Regions from separate parts of the Pseudoflavonifractor intestinihominis genome, predicted to be linked through region 2. Evidence: riboswitches for the same ligand, from Rfam matches in the RefSeq annotation. Region 2 holds a riboswitch; the other holds the start of a gene.
The links. A riboswitch is a leader RNA that binds a small molecule or an ion and turns the genes downstream of it on or off. The one in region 2 is predicted to bind thiamine pyrophosphate.
Positions count from the first base shown of each region.

Region 1: it holds a riboswitch for thiamine pyrophosphate, as region 2 does, so the genes downstream of both, thiT (energy-coupled thiamine transporter ThiT) here and WMO64_RS07215 (YkoF family thiamine/hydroxymethylpyrimidine-binding protein) in region 2, are expected to answer to the same signal.

Region 1 covers NZ_JBBMFK010000024.1:22,381-33,445, forward strand. The annotation lists gene WMO64_RS13080 (relaxase/mobilization nuclease domain-containing protein) at 1-80, opposite strand, end outside; gene WMO64_RS13085 (hypothetical protein) at 155-448, opposite strand; gene mobC (plasmid mobilization relaxosome protein MobC) at 560-898, opposite strand; gene WMO64_RS13095 (GIY-YIG nuclease family protein) at 1,027-1,446, opposite strand; tRNA gene WMO64_RS13100 (tRNA-Arg) at 1,788-1,864, opposite strand; gene typA (translational GTPase TypA) at 2,536-4,362, shown strand; gene WMO64_RS13110 (hypothetical protein) at 4,556-4,771, shown strand; gene lspA (signal peptidase II) at 4,836-5,336, shown strand; gene WMO64_RS13120 (RluA family pseudouridine synthase) at 5,311-6,225, shown strand; gene WMO64_RS13125 (GNAT family N-acetyltransferase) at 6,644-7,141, opposite strand; TPP riboswitch at 7,259-7,376, shown strand; gene thiT (energy-coupled thiamine transporter ThiT) at 7,446-8,036, shown strand; gene WMO64_RS13135 (HAD-IIB family hydrolase) at 8,063-8,872, shown strand; gene WMO64_RS13140 (M20/M25/M40 family metallo-hydrolase) at 9,231-10,700, opposite strand; gene WMO64_RS13145 (sporulation protein) at 10,753-11,065, opposite strand, start outside.
Region 2 covers NZ_JBBMFK010000009.1:106,477-117,541, reverse strand. The annotation lists gene WMO64_RS07260 (oleate hydratase) at 1-1,618, opposite strand, end outside; gene WMO64_RS07255 (TetR/AcrR family transcriptional regulator) at 1,765-2,325, opposite strand; gene WMO64_RS07250 (iron-containing alcohol dehydrogenase) at 2,627-3,793, shown strand; gene WMO64_RS07245 (carboxymuconolactone decarboxylase family protein) at 3,827-4,579, shown strand; gene WMO64_RS07240 (hypothetical protein) at 4,640-5,128, opposite strand; gene WMO64_RS07235 (radical SAM protein) at 5,131-6,348, opposite strand; gene WMO64_RS07230 (energy-coupling factor transporter transmembrane component T family protein) at 6,370-7,086, opposite strand; gene WMO64_RS07225 (ABC transporter ATP-binding protein) at 7,074-8,531, opposite strand; gene WMO64_RS07220 (ECF transporter S component) at 8,524-9,123, opposite strand; gene WMO64_RS07215 (YkoF family thiamine/hydroxymethylpyrimidine-binding protein) at 9,161-9,796, opposite strand; TPP riboswitch at 9,873-9,972, opposite strand; gene WMO64_RS07210 (hypothetical protein) at 10,049-10,798, opposite strand; tRNA gene WMO64_RS07205 (tRNA-Gly) at 10,900-10,973, opposite strand.

The sequences.
Region 1 (11,065 bases), on a different contig from region 2:
TAATCAGTCCGGTCACCCAGGCTCTGCGCAAGCGTTTTTCCTTTGTTCACGTGCATGGGGATCAGTCGTGTGGCTGCCATGGCCCCGCCTCCTTTGTGCTGGCATAAAAAAGGCCCGAGGGGTTCTCACTCCTCGGGTCCTACAGTATCGTTTGTTATGAAAAAATAAACTTTGACAGCTTGCCCACCAGCACCTCCAGTCCAAGGGACACCATTTCCGCAAGCATCACGGTCAGAAAAGCGAGAACGGCTACACCAAACACGATTGCTGCAAGCGCCCACATTTGCTGAACCAGCAGCGATAAAATGCAAAAACCAAGCAGCAGAAAGGCGAGACCGACGATCAAAGAGGAGAGATGCAGCGCCAGGGAATAAAATAGGGAGAGCACCGCAACGATTGCCATAATCGGCAGCGCGATTATTTTAAAAGGGAGTTTAATCAGCCACATAGGTAAATCCTCCTTTACGTGTTCTACGTATAGTCTATGAGGCCATTTTTCTGAAGTCAAGGATGTCGCGCCTATGTACTCGGTGTGGCATCGATCTGCCACACCGGTTTGTTACTGGATCGTTGCCAGTCTTGCCAGAATCTCTTTTGCAATTTCCCAGATTTCATTCTGACGCGACTGGAGATCTCGGATATCTTCCGCATAGATGGAGCCGTTCTCGTTGGCCCGTTTCGCGTATTGGTTCAGGTTGTTGCTGCAGTAGCGCAGGAGGGAAATCATCTCCTGCGCTGTCATGGCAGCCTCCGCCAGGTAGTAGCAATTCTGCTTGCCCAGGATGCAGCCGACCTTGCGGTTTTTCCAGAAGAAGCATTTGCGGCAGGTGTCGGGCTTGTCCGCATAGTACCGGATGCCGTCAATCAGAATGGTCTTGCGCTTCGTTTTTTTGCTCATCTCGATATCCTCCTTGTGTTTGATCCATCCCCGGGGAGACCCGGAAACGACAAAAGCCCTGTGGTGAAAGAAAATCACCACAGGGCTATGTAAGATATCGGTATTCAGTTATAGGGAAGCGTAGAGTATCAATGCTCTTCGTGGATATATCGAACGTTTAGCAAATAACTCAAGAGGCCTTCAATTCTGCCACGCCGCAGAGTATCCTCTTCTACGAGATACTTCACATAACAATGATCTTTCAGATATTGCTTGGCTGCATCCAAATCATCGATGGCCGTCTGCATTTTGTCCTCAACAAGATATTTCTTCAATCTTGCATTCGTCTTTGGACCATGCAGATGGTTCGTGTACAACCGACGCCTTAAATTCTTTGTGCGCCCGACATATAAAACCTCGTGATGATCCTCATCAAAAATCGCATACACGCCGGGCATTTTTTCCGGAAGATCAGATGGTGTCAAATCACGGAAATAAAGTGGGGCAGACTCCAGCAACCGATCTGCGATTTTGTGGGCTTCTATTAATGCCTCCTCGATATCTTCCATTTTGGGAAAACTCCTTTCTAATACCGGCGTTTGATTTTGGAAAACCAGGTTGTCAAAGTTGAATTCTCTAATGCGGTTTAGAATTTTGCCGCTGAATCAGCCCGACTCTGGGCCGGTCGATCTGAACTTTTTTCGGGAGGGCAGACAGATGAGTCACAGATTTACACCCAGAAGCACCGGTACTTAAGGGTGCACCCGCCGTTTTTAGCGGATTGGCCCCCAGAAGCCGGTTTTCGGCGTTAGAAAAAATGCCGGTTATTTTGACAATTCGTCAATGAAGGCAAAAATTCTTTAGAAAAAATCGCGGAAGATCTCGTAAAAAATCTTCCGCGATTCTATGATGGCGTCCCCGCCCGGGCTCGAACCGGGGGCCTCGGGCTTAGGAGGCTCGCGCTCTATCCAACTGAGCTACGGAGACATGTATGGTTTTTCCTTGATTTTACGCGGTTTTTCGCATTTCGTTCAAGGTGACGATCCGAATTTTGAGAGCCGCTCCGTTAGAAAACTGGCCGTTTATCTAATGAATTTTCAGCCACAAAAGTGGCGTTTGCTCAAAATTGTTGCATCTCTCCGGCGTTAGAAAACCGTAAAAATGCTGATGCCGTTCGAACCGGAGTTCAGATTTAAAAATACCGATTTGCCCGTGACAAGCAACTTCTTAGGAGGGCGGTGCTCTGTCCAGCTGAGCTACTGGCGCATATTTATTTTTTATTCGTTTCTGTGACCCCGGCGGTTGAGAACCCGCCAAATGTTAGGAGGCGGTCGCTCTATCCTGCTGCGCTACTGGCGCATATAGCGTATTAAGATGTAGGCGGCAAAGACGTCTCTGTGCAGAAAGAGCCCCGCGAGGGCCCGTCCATCCGGCAAACCCGGCGCATCCGGACAGGGCTGCGCGGTTGCGCTACGGAGTGTATTTTACCCTATCCCCGCGTCGCTGTCAACTTTGGGGTAAAATTCCTTCTCACTTTTGGGCAAAATATTTTTAAAACAAAAGGGGAAAAAAGTTGCGTTTTTCACCTTTGTACGCTATAATAAGTGGTTGTGTTTGATACCGAACTTGTTTGAAGAAAGATTTGAGGTGTATTCCCTGTGCAAAACGAAAAATTGCGCAACGTAGCCATTATCGCCCACGTCGACCATGGCAAGACCACCCTGGTGGACGAAATGCTCAAGCAGGGCGGCATTTTCCGTGAAAATCAGGCCCCCGTGGAGCGCGTGATGGACTCCAACGACCTGGAGCGTGAGCGGGGCATCACCATTCTGGCCAAAAATACCGCCGTCCACTACAAGGACGTGAAGATCAACATCGTGGACACCCCGGGCCACGCCGACTTCGGCGGCGAGGTGGAGCGCATCCTGAAGATGGTCAACGGCGTCATCCTGCTGGTGGACGCCGCCGAGGGCCCCATGCCCCAGACCCGCTTCGTGCTGTCCAAGGCCCTGGAGCTGGGCCACCGGGTCATCGTGGTGGTCAACAAGATCGACCGCCCCGACCAGCGCATCCACGAGGTCATGGACGAGGTGCTGGAGCTGCTGCTGGACCTGAACGCCACCGAGGAGCAGTTCGAGTCTCCCACCCTGTTCTGCTCCGGCCGCAACGGCACCGCCTCCTACTCTCCCGACGTGCCCGGCACCGACCTCAAGCCCCTCTTTGAGACCATCCTCAACTATATCCCCGCCCCCGAGGCCGACGTGGACAAGCCCTTCCAGATGCTGGTCAGCTCCATTGACTACAACGAGTTCGTGGGCCGCATCGCCATCGGCCGCATTGAGCGGGGCACCGTGAAGCAGAACCAGGAGATCGCGGTGTGCAACTACCACAACCCCGACCAGCCCCCCAAGAAGGCCAAGGCCACCGCGCTCTACCAGTTCGACGGCCTGGCCAAGGTGCCCGTCACCGAGGCTGACGCGGGCAACATCATCGCCATGAGCGGCATCGGCGACATCACCATCGGCGATACCATCTGCGCCCCCGACTGCGTGGAGCCCATCGAGTTCGTGAAGATCTCCGCCCCCACCATCGAGATGACCTTCTCCGTCAACGACTCCCCCTTCGCCGGCAAGGAGGGCAAGTTCGTCACCTCCCGCCAGCTGCGGGAGCGCCTGTTCCGGGAGACCCTGAAGGACGTGTCCCTCCGGGTCACCGAGACCGACAACACCGACTCCTTCAACGTGGCCGGCCGGGGCGAGATGTCCCTGTCCATCCTCATCGAGACCATGCGCCGGGAAGGCTATGAGTTCCAGGTCTCCCCGCCCCGCGTGCTCTTCCAGGAGATCGACGGCGTCAAGTGCGAGCCCATGGAGCGCCTGGTGGTGGACGTGCCCGCCGACAACGTGGGCGCTGTCATCGAGAAGCTGGGCGCCCGCAAGGGCGACCTGCTGGAGATGACCCCCGTGGGCAGCCGCATGAAGCTGGAGTTCCTGGTGCCCGCCCGTGGCCTGTTCGGCTACCGGAACGAGTTCCTCACCGACACCAAGGGCGAGGGCATCATGGCCAGCGTGTTCGACTCCTACGCCCCCGTGAAGGGCGAGATCGCCCGCCGGAACACCGGCTCCCTGGTGTCCTTCGAGACCGGCGAGAGCGTGACCTACGGCCTGTACAACGCCCAGGAGCGGGGCGTGCTGTTCATCGGCGCGGGCGTGCCCGTCTACGCCGGCATGATCGTGGGCGAGACCCCCAAGCAGGAGGATATCTCCGTCAACGTCTGCAAGAAGAAGCAGCTGACCAACATGCGCGCTTCCGGCTCTGACGACGCCCTCCGCCTGACCCCGCCCCGCCAGATGTCCCTGGAGCAGTGCCTGGAGTTCCTGGCCGACGACGAGCTGCTGGAGGTCACCCCCCAGAGCCTGCGCCTGCGCAAGCGCCTGCTGGACCACGCCGCCCGGATGCGCGAGGCCTCCAAGAAGAAGCAGTAAACCGCTTCTCAAAAACGCAGGCGTTTTTGAGAGAGGGGATGCAGCCCGCCGAGGGCTTTTCGACACAAAAAGGACGGACACAGTGCCTGTGTCCGTCCTTTTTCCGCCTCAGCCGTTGTGAGGGGTGGAAAACCGTGCTATAATGTATCGCGGCAGCCAAGCCTTTGAAGGCCTATGAATTGGAGCTATGGGAATGGGTAAATGGTTCATGATACTGTCTGCCGCTGTTCTGGCACTCATATTCTGTGCTGTCGGCGTACTCTTCCGCAAAAAGGACCTCTTTTCCGCTCTCGACCATCCCCTTGCGAAAAAGTATCCCAACGTCTCAAAGCGCTTCGGCACAATTATGATATGCTTTGCGCTCCTGTGGTTCTTCCTCATCCTTGTTTTTATGCTTCCATCTCCCTGATTCCTGGCTTTTGGGTCAGAAATCCCACGCACGTCCACACTGAATATCAAAGGAGACTCTTGCTATGCCCTATGCCATTCTCGCCGCGGTGCTGGTAGTGGCCGACCAGGTGGTCAAATTCCTCATCCGGTCCAATCTGGAGCTGGGGGAGAGCGTGCCCTTTATCCCCCACATCCTCAACCTGACCTACTACCAGAACACCGGCGCCGCCTTCTCCCTCTTCCGGGAGCACACCTGGGTCCTGGCCCTCATCTCCGCCGTGGTGTCCGTGGCCCTGGTGGTGATCATGGTCAGGCGGGTGTTCCGCCACCCGGCGGGACAGGTCATTCTGGCCGTCATCCTGGCCGGCGCCGTGGGCAACCTGATCGACCGGGTGCTCTTCGGCTATGTGACCGACATGTTCCAGACCATTTTCATCAATTTCGCCGTGTTCAACGTGGCCGACTGCTGCCTGGTGTGCGGCGTCATCGCCATGGTGGTGTACGTGCTCTTCTTCTACGAGAAGCTGGAGAAGGCCCCGGCGGGACAGGAGGCAGACCATGACGCCGCTGACCCTGAGGGCTGACCGGGCAGGGGAGCGGGTGGACCAGTTCCTCTCCCGGCAGCTGCCCCAGCTCTCCCGCTCGGCGGCCCAGAAGCTGCTGGAGGAGGGGGCCGTCACCCGCAAGGGCTTGCCGGTGAAAAAGAACTACAAGACCGCCGAGGGGGATGAGCTGGTGCTCTCCCTGCCCGACCCGGTGGAGGTGGACGTGGTCCCTCAGGACATCCCCCTGGACGTGGTGTACGAGGACGGGGATGTCATCGTCATCAACAAGCCGGTGGGCATGGTGGTCCATCCGGCGGCGGGCCATCCCGACGGCACTTTGGTCAACGCACTGTTATATCACTGCGGAAAATCACTCTCCGGCATCAACGGCGAGCTGCGGCCCGGCATCGTCCACCGTATCGACCGGGACACCTCCGGCCTCATCATCGCCGCCAAGAGCGACTTCGCCCACCTGGCCCTGGCCCAGCAGCTCCAGGACCACTCCCTGTACCGGGAGTATGAGGCGGTGGCGGTGGGCGGCTTTAAGGAGGACGAGGGCACCGTCCGGGCGCCCATCGCCCGGCACCCCACCGACCGGAAAAAGATGGCGGTCAACTTCCTCCAGGGCCGGGAGGCCGTGACCCACTATACCGTGCTGGAGCGGTTTTCCGGGTACACCCACCTCCAGTGCCGGCTGGAGACCGGCCGCACCCATCAGATCCGGGTGCACATGGCCCACATCGGCCACCCCCTGCTGGGGGACACGGTGTACGGCTCCAGGAAGCCCTATCCCGGCCTGGCGGGCCAGTGCCTCCACGCCCGGCGGCTCTCCTTCGTCCACCCCCGTACCGGGGAGCGGATGACCGTGGAGTGCCCTCTGCCCGACTGGTTTGAGGCCGTGCTGGACAAGCTGCGGCGCATGAGCTGAACTTTTTCCACAAAAGCGCGGCACAATGTGGATACAAAAGCCCCCGCTCAGGTCTCTCCACAGAGAGCCCCGGGCGGGGGTTCTGTCTTGCCTCGGGTGAAGACTGAAACACGGCGCAGAGACTCCGTGCGGCATTGAGAAAGGTCATTGAATTGCAGCGGCTCACAGGTCCGGGCGGGTAACGCTGCTCGGGCGACGCAGGAACGACACGGACCAGCCGAACCGGCATAGTAACTGCTTTCAAGTTCGGCGGGTCATTGGACACCACCGCCGCCAGACCTCGTCCTCGCAAGCTGCGTATCGCTCGCCCCGGCATAAATGCCAGGGCTCGTTCACTCCGCTGCTCGTCCTCTCCCCACCGAACCCGCTTCGCTGGGCTTCGGCGGGGCCCCCGCATTGTCCCCGAAAGGCGTTCCCCTCATCCGTCATTTGCTTCGCAAATGCCACCTTCCCCCTGGGGGGAAGGCTTTTTCTCCATCACATAGTTGTTCAGGGTGACGCCCCGGCGCTCCACGGTCTGCTCCTTTACCACCCGCCAGCCCCGGGCCAGGAAAAAGGGGAGGGCGGTGCGGGAGGCGTGGGTGGTGTACCGCTGAGCGGGCACCGCCTGTTCCAGGGCGGCGCACAGGGCGGAGGCCACCCCACGGCGCAGATGGGTGTGGGCCACATAGAGCCGGTCCAGATAGCCGTCGGGGGCCATGTCCCCAAAGCCCACGATGGCCCCGTCCTCTTCCGCCACCAGGGTCAGGTGGGCGGAGAGGCTCTCATTCCAGGCCGCCAGATCCACCCCCTCCGGCGGCGCCCAGGCGTCCAGCTGGCGGGGGTCGTACTCCCCGGTGCAGGCCGCGTGCACCGTGTCGTAAAACAGCGCGCCCAGCGCCCGGCAGTCCTCCGGCCGGTATCTCCTCAGCTTCATGCAGATCCGCTCCTTTTTTCCGCCCCGATGGGCTGTAATTTCGGCATCCGTACTGTTTTCCCCCCGCGCCTTGACAAGGGATTCCTCCCTGGTATAAAATATTGCCCGACCGCAGACAATCGAACACAGGGGCGCTGGACGCAAGTCCGGCTGAGATGTGGAGGATAGCGCTTCTCCCGGTCCCTTGAACCTGATCCGGGTAATGCCGGCGTAGGAAGATGATTCGGCTATGATTGTCGTTTCTCTCGTACCGCATTGCGCCCGTTCGGCCTGCGGTACATATTTTTTCGGGAGGAATCCAATCATGCCTGTCGCAACCCCAACCCAGAAAAGCAAGTCCAGCAAGCGCCGCCTCTACACCCGGATGCTCTGCGAGGGCGCCATCATGGTGGCCCTGGCCCTGGTCCTCAACCAGCTGAAGATCTTCCCTCTGCCCAACGGCGGCTCCATCACCCTGGAGATGCTGCCCATCTTCTTCTACGCCGTCCGTTGGGGCGTGAGCCCCGGCCTCCTGGCCGGCTTCGCCTTCGGCCTGCTCCAGATGTTCATTGACGGCGCCGTGGCCTGGGGCTGGCAGTCCCTGCTGCTGGACTACCTGGTGGCCTTCACGCCTCTGGGCCTGGCCGGCCTGTTCAAGGGCAAGAACTGGGGCATCTTCGCCGGCACCGTGCTGGGCTCTGTGGTCCGCTTCATCGTCCACTTCATCAGCGGCATCACCATCTACGCCATTGTGGCCCCCACGGAGCTGTTCAACATGACCTTCACCAGCCCCTGGATGTACTCCCTGGCCTACAACGGCAGCTACATGGCCATCGACATGGCCCTGTGCCTGGTGGTGTTCGCCCTGCTGTACAAGCCCCTGAAGAAGTACTTCCTGGGCGCTGATATCTGGTAAATCACACTATGTAAGGGGGAAGGAAATTGGGTAAATTCGACCGCGTGCTGCTGGCCAGCGACTTCGACGACACGCTCTACAACTCCCGCCTGGAGGTGTCCGCCGAAAATGTGGCCGCCATCGAGTACTTTATCCGGGAGGGCGGCTACTTCACCGTGTCCACCGGCCGGGCCCACCGCACCTTCTCCCCCTATGTGCATCTGGCCCCCATCAACGCCCCCGTCATCCTGTCCAACGGGGCCCTGCTCTACGACTACGCCGCCGACCGGGTGGTCTGTGAGCTGCCTCTGCCCGCCGACGCGCCCCGGGACCTGGCGGTGCTGTCGGCGGAAATGCCCTCCATCGGCATGGAGACCTACCACGGGGACGACGTGTATATCCACCACCCCAACGCCTTTACCGACCGCCACGTGAAGCGGGTGGGCACCACCTGGACCCCCTGCGACCTGGCGGACATGCCCACCCCCTGGAGCAAGGCGGTCATTCAGGACGAGCACAAGACCCTGCTGGCCGCCCAGAAGTTCCTGCTGGACCGCTGGGCGGACAAGTACGAGGTCATCTTCTCCAGCACCGCCCTGCTGGAGATCACCGCAAAAGGCGCCACCAAGGGGGGTATGGTCCTCCGGCTGGCGGAGTACCTGGGGGTGGACCGGAAGGACATCTACTGCGTGGGGGACAACCAGAACGACATCCCCATGCTCTCCGTGTCCGCCATCCCCTTCGCCCCCGCCAACTGCGCCGACCCGGTCCGGGACTTCGGCGCCGTCATCGTCAAGTCCAGCGACGACCACTGCATTGCCGACATCATCCGCATCCTGGATGAGCGGTACAGCTGAACAATGCCATATTCAATGCCCGCCGGGATTCCGGCGGGCATTGTTTTTTCCACATTGTGCAGTCTTTTTGTGGACAACCCCCAGCCTTCCCCCCAGGGGGGAAGGTGCCCCCGAAGGGGGCAGATGAGGGGAACGACGATGCGGCGGTGGTGTCCAAGAAGCCGCCATACTTGAGAGCAGTTACTATGCCGGTTCGGCTGGCCTGTGTCGTTACTGCATGGCCCGAGCAGAGTTACCCGCCCGGACTTGTGAGCCGCTGCAATTTAATGACCTTTCTCAATGCCGCACAAAGTCTCTGCGCCGTGTTTCAGCTTTTGCCCGAGGCAAGCCTTCCCCATGGGAAAGCAGGGGAAGGCGCTCAATCCCGCTGGCGACCGATCTCCTCCAGGGTACCGGCCAGCAGGGCGGCGTAGGCGGGCAGGGAGGCCAGGGGCGCCCGCTCGTCGGGGGAGTGGGCGTCCAGGATGTCCGGACCGGACACCGCCATTACCAGTTCAGGGGCCTTCACGTGGAACAGAGAGGGCTCCAGCCCCACGTGGACGGCGGAGATGGTCATGCTCCGCCCCGTCTCGCGGCGGAACACCCGGTCCAGCAGCAGAGCCAGCGGGTTGTCCGGAGTGCCCTGCCAGGCGGGATAGCCGGTGGCGGCCACGGCAAAGCCGTTGTCCTCCGCCAGACGGCGGTGAGCGCCGGCCATGTCCGCCTCGTCCGCCGGGTCGGCGCAGCGGAGGAACTCCGCCACCTTGACCGCGCCGTTCTCCGTCCACACCCGGCCCAGGTTGGCCGACGCGGACACCACCCCGGGGAAGTCGGCGTGCCACCGCCTTACGCCGTAGGACAGACCCCCGGTCAGGGCCAGCAGGGCGGCCAGGCAGCCATCGTCCCACACCGTCTCCGGCGTCGGGACCTCCTTCAGCTCCGCCCGGAAGTCCGGGTCGCTGTCCCGGTGGGCCGTCTCCAGCTCTGCCGCCCAGCGGGCAAAGGCCGCCCGCAGGTCCAGGCAGCGGGCCCTGTCCGCCACCACCGTGGCCGATGCCCAGGTGGGAATGGCGTTGTGGGCCTGTCCGCCGGAGAAATCCGCCAGCTGCCAGGGGAAGGGCAGGCCGGCCAGCAGGGTGGTCAGGGCCTTGACCGGGTTGCCCCGGCCCCGGTGGATGTCATCCCCCGAGTGGCCGCCGGAGAAGCCGGACAGGGAGACGGTGAAGGCCTGTCCCGCCGCCGGGCAGGTGGCCAGGGGGCGGGAGAAGGTCTCCCGCCGTCCGCCCGCCGAGCCCACCACAGCGGTGCCTAGGTGGAAGCCGTCGGTGTTGAGCAGGTATTTGGCCCCCGCCAGCCAGGCCGGGTCCACCTCCCGTGCCCCCGCCAGGCCCACCTCCTCGGCCACCGTAAAGATGACCCGCACCGGCCCCCGGGACAGCTTCTGCCCCAGCAGCCAGAGGACGGCGGCGTTGCCCAGGCCGTTGTCCGCCCCCAGGGAAGACCGGCCGTCCGACCTCAAAAAGCCGTCCGCCGCCACCGGCCGGATGGGGTCCCGCTCGGGCACGTAGCCGCTGCCCGGCCGGACGGCACACACCATGTCCATGTGGCCCTGGAGGATGGTGAGGGGCGCGCCCTCACACCCCGGAGCCGCGGGCAGGTCGGCGGTCAGGTTGCCCGCGGCGTCCGCCGCCGGCGTCCCCCCCAGGGCCTCCAGCCGCCGGGAGAGCAGCTCCCGCTCCGCCTGCTCCCCGTGGGAGGGGTGGGGGACGGCGCACATCCCCCGGAACTCCTCCAAAATCCCCGCTGTGATGGCCTCCGGGCCACCCAGCCGCGCTGTCAGCTCTGTCATAATGCAAGCCCCCTGTGCTATGTATTATTTCTATTGTACCACACGGCGCCCCTCAGAGAAAGGCCTCCGCGCCCCCCAGCAGCACCAGCAGCACGCCGGACAGGGGCAGGGCGTATCTGCCCAGCAGGCGGCCCAGGGGGCCCGCGCCCAGCCAGCCCCCCAGAGGGATGAAGAGCAGCGTCACGCAGAAGTTGCACACCGCCGCCCCCAGGGGGGACAGCCCGCTGATACCCGCCGCCACCCCGGCCCCGGCGTTGTTCACCGCCAGCGCCGCCGCCAGAGGCACCCAGGCCCGCACACAGGGCAGGGGCTCCTCCGGCTCCACGGGGGAGCGGAGCCAGTCCAGCAGGAACCACAGCCCGATG
Region 2 (11,065 bases):
GGTCGCCCTTGGCCCGGGGCATGAAGAAGGCGGTGATATAGGGCATCATGGTGGGCACGCACACCGCGCTGTGCTCCGCCAGCTCGGGGATCTGCTCCACCGGCACACCGATGTGGTAGAGCCACTCCTCCGTGATCTCCCGGCCGGTGCACTCCTTCATGGGCTTTTTCACATAGTCGCCGGGCACGTCGGTGAACAGGCCGTACACCCAGATGCACACTTTCTCCGGGTCCTGGGCCTTGAACTGGCCCTGCCGGTTGATGGTCCAGCTCAGCAGCCACTTGGAATCCTGGCAGCTGACAATGCCGCCGGTGACCACCTTGCCCGTCCTGGGGTCCCGCTTGCAGATGTTGGTGAGGTAGGGGATGATCCTGTCGTCCAGGGTGGTGATGGTGGCCGACTCCCAGTTGGTCCTGGACACGTCGGAGCAGAACTTCTCCGGCCGACCGAAGGACGGGTCCTGTTTTGCGATGTTCTTCCACAGGCTCCAGCAGCCGCTGGTGCGCACCTCCGCGTCGCCGTTGGGGGCGTGGTCCTGGTCGCCGTAGATGGTGCCCTCGGTGCAGGAGCCGTTGGTGACGAACACCAGGTCGTTCTCGGTGAGCAGCATCCCCTTCTCCGCCCCCTTCACCCGGCACTCAATGGCGGTGGCCACCTTGCGGCCCCCCTTGATGTCAAAGAGCACGTTGGTCACCTCGGTGCCGAACTGGAAGTCCACCCCAGCCGCCTCCAGATACTTCTGCATGGGCAGAATGAGGGACTCATACTGGTTGTACCGGGTGAACTTCAGGGCGCTGAAGTCGGGCAGGCCGGCGATGTGGTGGATGAAGCGCTGGAAGTAGAGCTTCATCTCCAGAGCGGAGTGCCAGTTCTCAAAGGCGAACATGGTCCGCCAGTAGAGCCAAAAGGTGGAGTCGAACACCTCGCTGTCAAACACATCCTCAATGGTCTTGTCGTACAGGTCCTCGTCGGGGGTCATGAAGAGTTTCACGATCTCCATGCAGCCCTTCTGACTCAGGTTGAACTTTCCGTCGGTGTGGGCGTCCTGGCCCCGGTTCACCGTGGCCCGGCACAGGGAGTAGTTGGGGTCGTGCTTGTTGAGCCAGTAGAACTCGTCCAGCACCGAGGCCCCCGGCTTCTCCAGGGAGGGGATGGAGCGGAACAGATCCCACAGGCACTCGAAGTGGTTCTCCATCTCCCGGCCGCCCCGCATGATATAGCCCCGGCTGGGGTCGAAGATGCCGTCGCAGGCGCCGCCGGCGATGTCCATGGCCTCCAGAATGTGGATGTGGGAGCCGGGCATCTGGCCGTCCCGCACCAGGAAGCAGGCCGCCGCCAGAGAGGCCAGACCGCTGCCCACGATATAGGCATTTTTCTCCTCCACGCCCTCCGGCTTCTCCGGCCGGGCAAAGGCCTCGTAGTTGCCGCTCGAGTAGTAGATGCCCTTTTTGTTCTTCCCGTGGCGTCCCAGCTCTGTGTTGCGGTAGCCGCCGTTCTCCTGCTCATGGACCTCCGGCGCCTTTCTGGCCTGGGCCGCCTTCTTCGCCAGCACCACAGCCGCACCCGCGCCCGCCAGGCCCGCGGCCGCAGCAGTCAGTTTTCCAAGATTCTTTGCCATCAGAATAGCCACCTTTCCATATTCCACCGCTCTCGCGGTCGCACATCTGTGTGTGGCTATATCCTACCCACTTTTCCGCCCCACCGCCATTTACAAAAGGGGCCCGGTGATCAGTTTTTTATCACCGGGCCCCTTTTGTAAAGTTTTTATCTGTCTGCGGCAAAATTCCGGATGGAATTGGATACGTTCCCCTGCATGGTGGCGCTGATCTTCCGGACAATGGTCCGGCAGTCCCCCTGCATCCCCTGCCTGATCCAGTCCAGCATGATCCCCACAAAGCTGTACTTGTAAAATTCAGCGATAAAGGCCTTGTCCTCCTCGGAGATGTCCACGCCCTGGCTCTTCTCGTCCACCACGCCGCGGATCAGGCCGTAGGTCAGCTTGAAGAGAAAGCGCTCCATCTGGTCCCGGCTGATGCAGCGGCAGGCGTTGAGCACAAAGGCCTTGTTCTCCAGCACTGCCTCAAAAATCTGGAGCAGCCCCTCCTGCCAGGTGTCGTAGGTCTTTTTACCCGCGAGGACCCGGGTCGCATCCTCCACGCAGACCCACTCGATCAGGTCATAGATGTCCTTGAAGTGGTAGTAAAAGGCCATGCGGCTGATTCCGCAGTCCTCCGTGATGTCCCGGATGGTGATCTTGTCCAGCGGTTTTTTCAGCAGCATCCGCTTCAGCGACGCCTCCAGCGCCTGTTTGGTGGTGTTTGACATGTGTGCCTCCCAGCGTTTCCGATGGTCTTGGGGCTCATTGGTCAGCCATGTTCTATATTATACGGAGAACCCGGCGGTTTTCAAGCCCGTGCGCGTCAGCAGGCAGGGCCGGAGCGTCTGATCCTCCCGAATCAAAAATGCCTTTAAAGCATAGTATGAAATAAAATATGGGTATTTGCTATTTGAGGCCGGCTGTACTACACTGATACCAGAGAAAACCTCCCCGCCGGGGAGGGCCGAAACCCGGCGGTCCGGACCGGCCTGGAGCCGGACGGACCCAGCCCACACAGGAGGAACGACCATGCTTGGAAATTTCACATACTGTAACCCCACCCGCGTACACTTCGGCGAGAAGGCCCTGGAGGCCCTGTCCGGCGAGCTGGCTGGCTACGGCGGCAAGGTGCTGCTGGCTTACGGCGGAGGGTCCATCAAGAAGTCCGGCCTCTACCAGCAGGTGGTGGACATCCTGAACCGCTGCGGCAAGGAGGTCTTCGAGCTGCCCGGCGTCATGCCCAACCCCACGGTGGAAAAGCTGTACGAGGGCTGCCGTATCGCCCGGGAACACGACGTGGACCTGATCCTGGCGGTGGGCGGCGGCTCGGTGTGCGACTACGCCAAGGCCCTGTCCGTATCCGCCTGGTGCGCCCAGGACCCCTGGGAGAAATACTACCTCCGCATGGAGGACGTGGACAACCGGATCATCCCCGTGGGCTGCGTGCTCACCATGGTGGGCACCGGGTCGGAGATGAACGGCGGCTCGGTCATCACCAACCACCGGCAGAAGCGGAAGATCGGCCACGTGTTCGGCAGCAACGTCATGCCCAAATTCACCATCCTGAACCCCACCTACACCTTCACGGTGCCCATGAAGCAGATGGTGGCCGGCATCTACGACGCCTTCAACCACATCTGCGAACAGTATTTCTCCGGCACCGACGACAACACCACCGACTACATCGCCGAGGGGCTGATGAAGTCCCTCATCGTCAGCTCCCGGGCCGCCCTCCGCAACCCGGAGGACTACGAGGCCCGCAGCAACATCATGTGGGCGGCCACCTGGGCTCTGAACACCCTGCTGGCCATGGGCAAGTCCACCGACTGGGAGGTCCACATGATCGGCCAGTCCATCGGCGCCTACACCGACGCAACCCATGGCATGACCCTGTCCGCCGTGTCCCTGGCCTACTACCGCTTCATCATGGAGTACGGCCTGCCCAAGTTTGCCCGCTTCGCGGTCAACGTGTGGGGCGTGGACCCCAGGGGCAAGGACGACAGGGCCCTGGCCCAGGCCGGCCTGGAGGCCATGGAGGCCTGGATGAAGGAGCTGGGCGTGGCCATGAATATCCGGGACCTGGGCGTCACGGAGGATATGCTGGAGGGCATCGCCGACGGCACCTTCCTCCTGTCCGGCGGCTATCGGGAGCTGACCCGGGCCGATGTGATCCAGATTCTGAAGGCCAGCATGTAATGAGTGTATAGCGTATAAAAGGAGGAAAACAGCATGGCAGTGAAACAGACAGCGGGCAGAGCGGCGCTGGGCGAGTTCGCGCCCAAGTTCGCCCAGCTCAATGACGACGTGTTATTCGGTGAGGTGTGGAGCCGGGAGGACAAGCTCTCCCTGCGGGACCGGTCCCTGGTCACCGTGGTGGCCCTCATGGCCCAGGGCCTGGTGGACAGCTCCTTCCAGTACCACCTGACCACCGCAAAGCACAACGGCATCACCCGGCAGGAGATCGCCGAGATCCTGACCCACGCGGCCTTCTACGCCGGCTGGCCCAAGGCCTGGGCTGCCTTCCGCATGGCCAAGGAGGTGTGGGCCGAGGACAACGGTGAGGACGGCAAGGCCATGCACCAGCGGGAGATGGTCTTCCCCATCGGAGCCCCCAACGACGGCTTTGCCCGGTATTTTGTGGGCCAGAGCTATCTGCAGCCCCTCTCCACCAGCCAGGTGGGCGTGTACAACGTGACCTTTGAGCCGGGCTGCCGCAACAACTGGCACATCCACCATGCCGCCAAGGGCGGCGGCCAGCTCCTGGTCTGCGTGGCCGGCCGGGGCTACTACCAGGAGTGGGGCCGGGAGGCCCGGGAGCTCCACCCCGGCGACGTGGTCAACATCCCGCCCGAGGTGAAGCACTGGCACGGCGCCGCCCCGGACAGCTGGTTCTCCCACCTGGCCCTGGAGGTGCCCGGCGAGGACTGCTCCAACGAGTGGCTGGAGGCCGTCACCGACGAGGTATACGGCAAGCTGAGCTGATTGACGTCAGCGCAAACAGGCAGGCAGACGCATGGGCGTCTGCCTGCCTGTTTTTGCCGTTTAATTTTCATTTTCTGTATCTCTGGGCCGCAGCAGCTCCAGGTGGACCTCCGCCTCGGAGAGGAGGTCCTGGGGCTGGGGACGGGGAGGCTGCTCCGCCGTATCCTCCCACTTCACCGGGTGCAGCTCCCACACCACGGACAGGTCGCCGCCGGGGTGCTCGCCCCGGTACCGGTCCAGCACCTGCCGGAACAATCCGCCGGTGATGTGGCACTTCCAGGGCCGGGCCGTCAGGCGGACAGCGCCCTCCTTGCCCCGGAAAAAGAGGGTCACGGTCCCGCCAAACCAGAGGGCCCGGACTAGGCCCCGGCCCGCCCGGGTCCGCTCCTGCTCCAGCCCCAGGGCCAGCACAGCGCCGTCAGGACTCAGAAGGATGGCGGGGCGGAAGGGGAAACTCTCTTCCCCGTCGTCCACCACGGCCACCGGCTCCCCCGCCTGGAGCAGGGCCAGATATTGGGGCGCAATAGGGGTCAAACGCGGCAGTTCCATGGTCAATCCAGCCTTTCCAGATCGCTGTCGGGGTGGTTCCCGCAGTGTTTGTAGTCGTCGTTGGTGTTGTGCAGGCCGTGGGCCTTCCGGATGGCGTGGACCCCCTCCGCCAGACGCACGTAGTAGTCCAGAGGCGCCATGGGGCGGCAGCCCAGCCGGGTGGCCCGGTGGGGCCGCCAGATGGTCACCAGGAACTGGACGCCCCGGCTGGCAAAGAACTGGCAGGCCTGAAAGTTGGACTCCAGAGCCTCCTCCGGGTCGGAGAAGCCGTGCTTTGCCGCCAGCTCCGCCCCGGCCACCACCTGGGTGCACACCTTCCCCACGCCGAATACCTCCACCGCGTCCAGGGTGCGGCGAATCCACTCCTCGTAGCCAATCCAGCGGTGCTTGCCGGGGCACAGCTCTTTGAACAGCTCCTCCCCCCACACCTCGATGTTGGGCGCGTAGGAGGTGATGCCCGTCTGGTCATAGATCCTCTGCAACTCCGCCTTGGGATAGGCGGGGGCCATGAGCTGGCAGGGGAAGCGGCCGGTGAAGTTGCGGCCGATGGCCTGCAGCACCTTGATGTACCGGTCGATCTCCACGGAGAAGGGGGGCTCGCCGGAGAAGTCGGTGCCCCCGGACAGGCTGATCTCGGAGAACCGGCCCGGCTCCTTCACCGCCTCCCGGATGGTCTCGTACACGTCCCGGCAGTCCACCGCCCCGGCGCTGTGTCCGCCGGTGAAGAAGGCACAGAAGCCGCACTGGTCTCCCCCCTCCCACAGGCGGCACCGCTGGTAGGCGTTGAGGATCAGCTTCTGGCCCCGGACGTCGGCCACCGACGACATGGGGGTGCCCCGGCTGGTGCGCTTGCCGTAGAAGTCGGGCCGGGGGACAAAGTCCAAAGTATCCACCAGCTTCTCCCCGTCCAGGAGCAGGTACACCCCACCGTCGCAGTCAATGGTGTAGGGGTTCTCGTAGGGTTCCCCGTAGTTGACGTACACAAAGGAGCCATCCCGCAGGAGGATGGGCCCCGGCATGGCCCGGCGGCCGTCCCGGCCACCGAAGCGGATGTCAAAGGCGTTGTCGTCCCCAAAGGCGTAGGGGGAACCCTGGATACTGTCCAGAGCCCGCTCGGTGAACACGGCGCCGTAGCGGATCATGCTCAGCTTCAGCAGGGCGAAGGGGGAGAACACCGGGTGGCTCACCCGCAGTTCCTCCAGCTCTTCCAGTTTTGTCATGGTCATGGGACCTCCTTCCTGTCACAGCAGGAACCGCCCCGCCAGCAGCGCCGCGGGCAGTCCGATGAAGAACGCGATATCGATCCACCCGAAGGCCACCCGGAAGGCCACGGCCCTGGGCCGCCCCTCCTGGAAGCCCCGGGACTCCATGGCCATGGCCAGGCTCTCCGACCGCTCCAGGGCGTGGACCAGCATGGGCAGCAGCCGCTTGGGCGAGAAGGGCAGGGTCTTGATGCCCCGGACCTTCAGAGCCGTGCCCACGGTGCCGAACTCGCTGCGGACCACGGGGAAAAAGTGGTAGGCCGCCAGAATGCCGTAGGCGAACTTGGGCGGCAGATGGAACTGCTGCATCAGGCTCATGATCAGGTCCATGGAGTTGGTGGTGAAGGCGAAGAGCATGCCCAGTCCGCCGTAGACCAGCACCCGGGAGGCCAGCTGCATGGCGCTGGTGAGGGAGTTGGCGTAGATGACCCGCTGGCCGAAGGCCGCCATCTCCACCCCCTGCTGCACCCCCTCGCTGGGGAACAGGATGCCCGTCATGAACATGCCGAAGGCGGCGATGAGGAAGGGGATCATGGACAGGGCCAGCAGCTTCCGGTTCACCTTTGGGGTGCACACCGTCACCAGCAGGCAAATTCCGGCGGTGATGAGATTGAGTCTGGTGTTGTAGGTCACCGACATAATGAGGGACGCGATGATCAGGGTCAGCAGCTTCCAGGCCGGATTCAGCTTCCGCACGGGACGCACCCCCTCTCTCTGGCGTAGCGGTCCAGGTCCTCCGGCGTCAGGCGCTCCATCCTGCCGTCCTCCAGCAGGTAGATGACGTTGGCGCAGCGCCTGGCCAGGGTCAGGTCGTGGGTGGCGATGACCGCCGTCAGCCCGTCTTCCACCCGCCGCTCCAGCAAATCCAGAATAAAGGCGGTGGCCCGCTGGTCCTGGGCGTAGGTGGGCTCATCCAGCAGCAGCAGGGGCTGCTCCCCCGCCAGCATGGCCAGCAGAGCCAGGCGGCGCTGCTGCCCCTGGCTGAGGGCGTAGGGGGAGTGCTTCCGCCAGGCCAGCAGGCCGAACTCCTCCAGCAGCGCCTCCGCCTGAGCGGAAAGCTCGTTGGGGTCGGCCTTCGGCTTTGCGGCCCGGAGGGTGGTGAGCACCTCCTCCTCCACCGACAGGCTGAGAAACTGGAACCGGGGGTTCTGGAATACCAGGCCCACAGGGCCCTCCACCCGCAGCTTGCCCTTGTACCCGCCCGCGCCGGCGATGGCCGTCAGCAGAGAGGTCTTGCCGCTGCCGTTGCGGCCCACCAGGGCGGTGACGCCCCCCTTGGGGAACCGGAAGGACAGCCCCGTGGCCACGGTCTTACGGCCGTACACCAGGCTCACATTCTCCCCCTCCACCGCGGCCGTCTCCGGCTGGGGCAGGGGCAGAGGCCGCCGCCGCTCCAGCCACTGGTCGTCCAGAAACAGGCCCCGGGCCTCAAATTCCGCCCGGTGGCTCTCCAGCTCGTCGGGCCGCAGACAGCCCGGCTCCAGGGAGCCGTCCCGGTTCATCATCAGCACCCGGGTCAGGAAAGGCCGCCAGTAGTCGGGACGGTGATCCACGATCAGCAGGGTCAGCCCCTGCTTGTTCAGCTGCCGCAGCTGCTCGGACAGCTGGGCGCAGGCACCCGGGTCCAGGTTGGCAAAGGGCTCGTCCAGGATCAGCATCCGGGCCCCGTTAGCCAGGGCGGTGGCCAGGGCCAACTTCTGCTTGGTGCCGCCGGACAGGGTGTGGATCAGGGCGGTCTCCACCGCCTCCAGCCCCACCAGGGCCAGCAGCTGCCGCATCCGCGCCCTCAGGTCGCCGGGATAGTTGATATTCTCCAGGGCAAAGAGGACCTCGTGGTCCACCCGGTCCATGCAGAACTGGTTGTCCGGGTTCTGAAACAGGATGGACACCGCCTGGGCCCGGTCTGCAATCTCATACTGGGCCAGGGGACGGCCCTCCAGGGTGATCTCCCCGGACAGCTCCCCGCCGTAGGCCGGATAGAGGCCGGACAGGCAGTAGGCCAGGCTGCTCTTGCCGCAGCCGGACGGCCCCATCAGCAGCACGGCCTCGCCGGGCTCCACCGACAGGGACAGGTGCTCGAACACCGGCTCCCCCTCATAGCGGAAGGTCAGGTCCCGGCACGCCAGGATGGGCTCAGCCATTGTGGACAGCCCGGCCCAGGGCGTAGCTCTTGAGCAGTCCGGTCTTGGCCAGGGCGTCGCCCATCACCTTGCACAGCACGCCGGAGAACAGGAAGGCGCTCACCAGCCGCACAAGGAAGTACACCACCAGCAGACCCGGGGCGATGGCGATGTAGTTGGAGCGGACAAAGCTCCACAGGAAGCTGGTGATGGTGCAGCCCACAGTGGCCAGATACATGGTGGTGCGGTCAAAGCGCTTGTAGCGCCACAGGGCAAAGACGATCTCAGCCCCCGCGCCCTGGACAATGCCCGCCACGATGACCATGGGGCCATACATGTTGCCCAGCAGCACCTCGACGAGGGAGGCCAGCACCTCGGCCACGATGGCCACGCTGGGCTTCTGGATGATGTAGGCCGCCAGGGTGGGGGCCATGAACCAGATGCCGAAGATCAGCTCGGTGCCCAGCAGGGACATACCGGTGGGGGCAAAGACGGCGGTCAGGGGCGAGATGAGATAGACGGCGGCCAGATAGACCACGCCCAGAACCACGCACAGCATGGTCACGAAAATAACGTCCTTCAGCTTCCAGATACCTTCCTTTTTGGTTTCCATGGGAACCATTCTCCTTTTATATATATATATGTAGGTCTTACTCCTGCGTGGGGCTGTTCACCGACAGGGTGCAGTGGAGGATGTAGTGGGGCACGGACTGCTCCATCAGACGGCACACCGACTCCAGATAGCGGAACACATCCTGCACGTCGCCGGTCAGACGGGTGGCGTAGTGGATGCTGGTGGGCTGGAGGCCGGCGTCCTCCGCCATGTGCCACACCTTGGCGATGTGGTCGATGTAGTCGGGCACGCCCATGGGGTAGAGGGCGATCTTGCACAGCACCGGGAAGTGGGCGCCCGCCACCACGGCGGCGTTGGGGGCCTCCCCCTCCCAGCCCAGGAAGCTGTCCCCGTCGCAGTCGCCGGGGCAGCCCTTGGAGAACTGGCACTCCAGGGCCATGTGGACCCCCTCGCGGAAGGCGTTGATGAACAGGCCCTCCACCGCGTCCACCACATAGGGCAGCTTGCCCCGGTAGACGGTGGACAGGGCGTCCGACTGGCTCCACACGGCGGAGGTGTCGGTCTTCTCCAGCGCGCCCAGGATGATGGACACAAAGTCCGAGTCCATGGGGTACAGGGAGAAGCGGCAGCCAGAGATATCCAGCGTGGCGCCCCGCCCCGACCAGGGCAGGTCCTCCCGCTGGCAGCAGCAACAGCTCTTGGGTTCTGTCATAAAAATTCCTTCTTTCTAAAAATAAAAAGGGTGCCTTCCCTGGGGAAAGCACCCTTTGTTCACGTCTTTTTCGGAGAACGGTACAGAATTGCTTCCCTACGCTGGTATGAGCCAGATCAGGTTCATAGGGTCAGGTTTTACCTTCTCAACTCCGCAGAGTCCCCCCAGAATTCCATCGTCGTGATTCAATTTTCAGGTGTTACTATAGCACTGTGGAAAAGCGCTGTCAAGAATCCGGACTCCCATTCCAGCTCACCGGTGCCCTGCCGCCGCCTCATCCCCGCCGCGCAATCTACGGCAGTACTGAGTACAGAGCTTGTCCGTACACTCGGAGCACTTCAGGGCCGCGTTGGAGCGGTCCCAGAACCGCTCCGGGTACATCATGACGCACAGCTCCCACACCAGCCACGCCATCGCGGACATCAGCACCAGCGAAACCGCAAAAAAGCCGCCCATAAAGATCAGCGGCGAAAACATCATGAGATGGTCCCAGTTGAAGATCCTGCACGTGGTGCAGCAGCGGTTCTTCATAATCAGCCGGAAGGGGCACCAGATCAGCACGCAGATCAGGTCGCACACATAGAACAGCACGGAGATCATGAACAGCGTGATCCTGTCGATCACGCCGGAATAGTACAGCGCCCCGATCCCCGCGATCAGCAGGCACCAGAGGATAAACACCTTGTATGCGCTCTTTGTGATGTCCACGATATAGTTTCTCAGCGCCTCATAGTTGATCTTGTCCCGGATGGGCCTGAAGCGGTTGGCAAAGAGCTTCTGGGAGCCCAGGGGGACCTTGTTCCGGATGGGGATGATCTGGAGAAACATGTCCACCACCCATACGCCCCACAGCAGATGCAGCGGCGAGAGCATTTTGAAAAAGTTCCACCCGTCCAACACGGCAAAGGGTGCCCGCCAGAACAGGTACATCAGGACGCACAGGATAAAAATTAGGCAGCGCCCCACCAGCCGGGCAAAGTAGGTCTTTCTTGTGGCAGACATCTCATTCTTCCTTTTCTATCTGTATCGGAACGGTGAAACGGGAGCAATAAAACGCATAAGAAACCTGCTTTTGACCCGGGTCAAAAGCAGGTTTCTTATGCTGGAGCAGGTGAAGGGAATCGAACCCTCGTGTTCAGCTTGGGAAGCTGACGTTCTGCCATTGAACTACACCTGCATCTGAAATTGACTTTGATAGTATAGCACACAGGGCAGAAAATAGCAAGGAATTTTTTGCGACACAAAAATACACAGTTTGTTTACAATTTA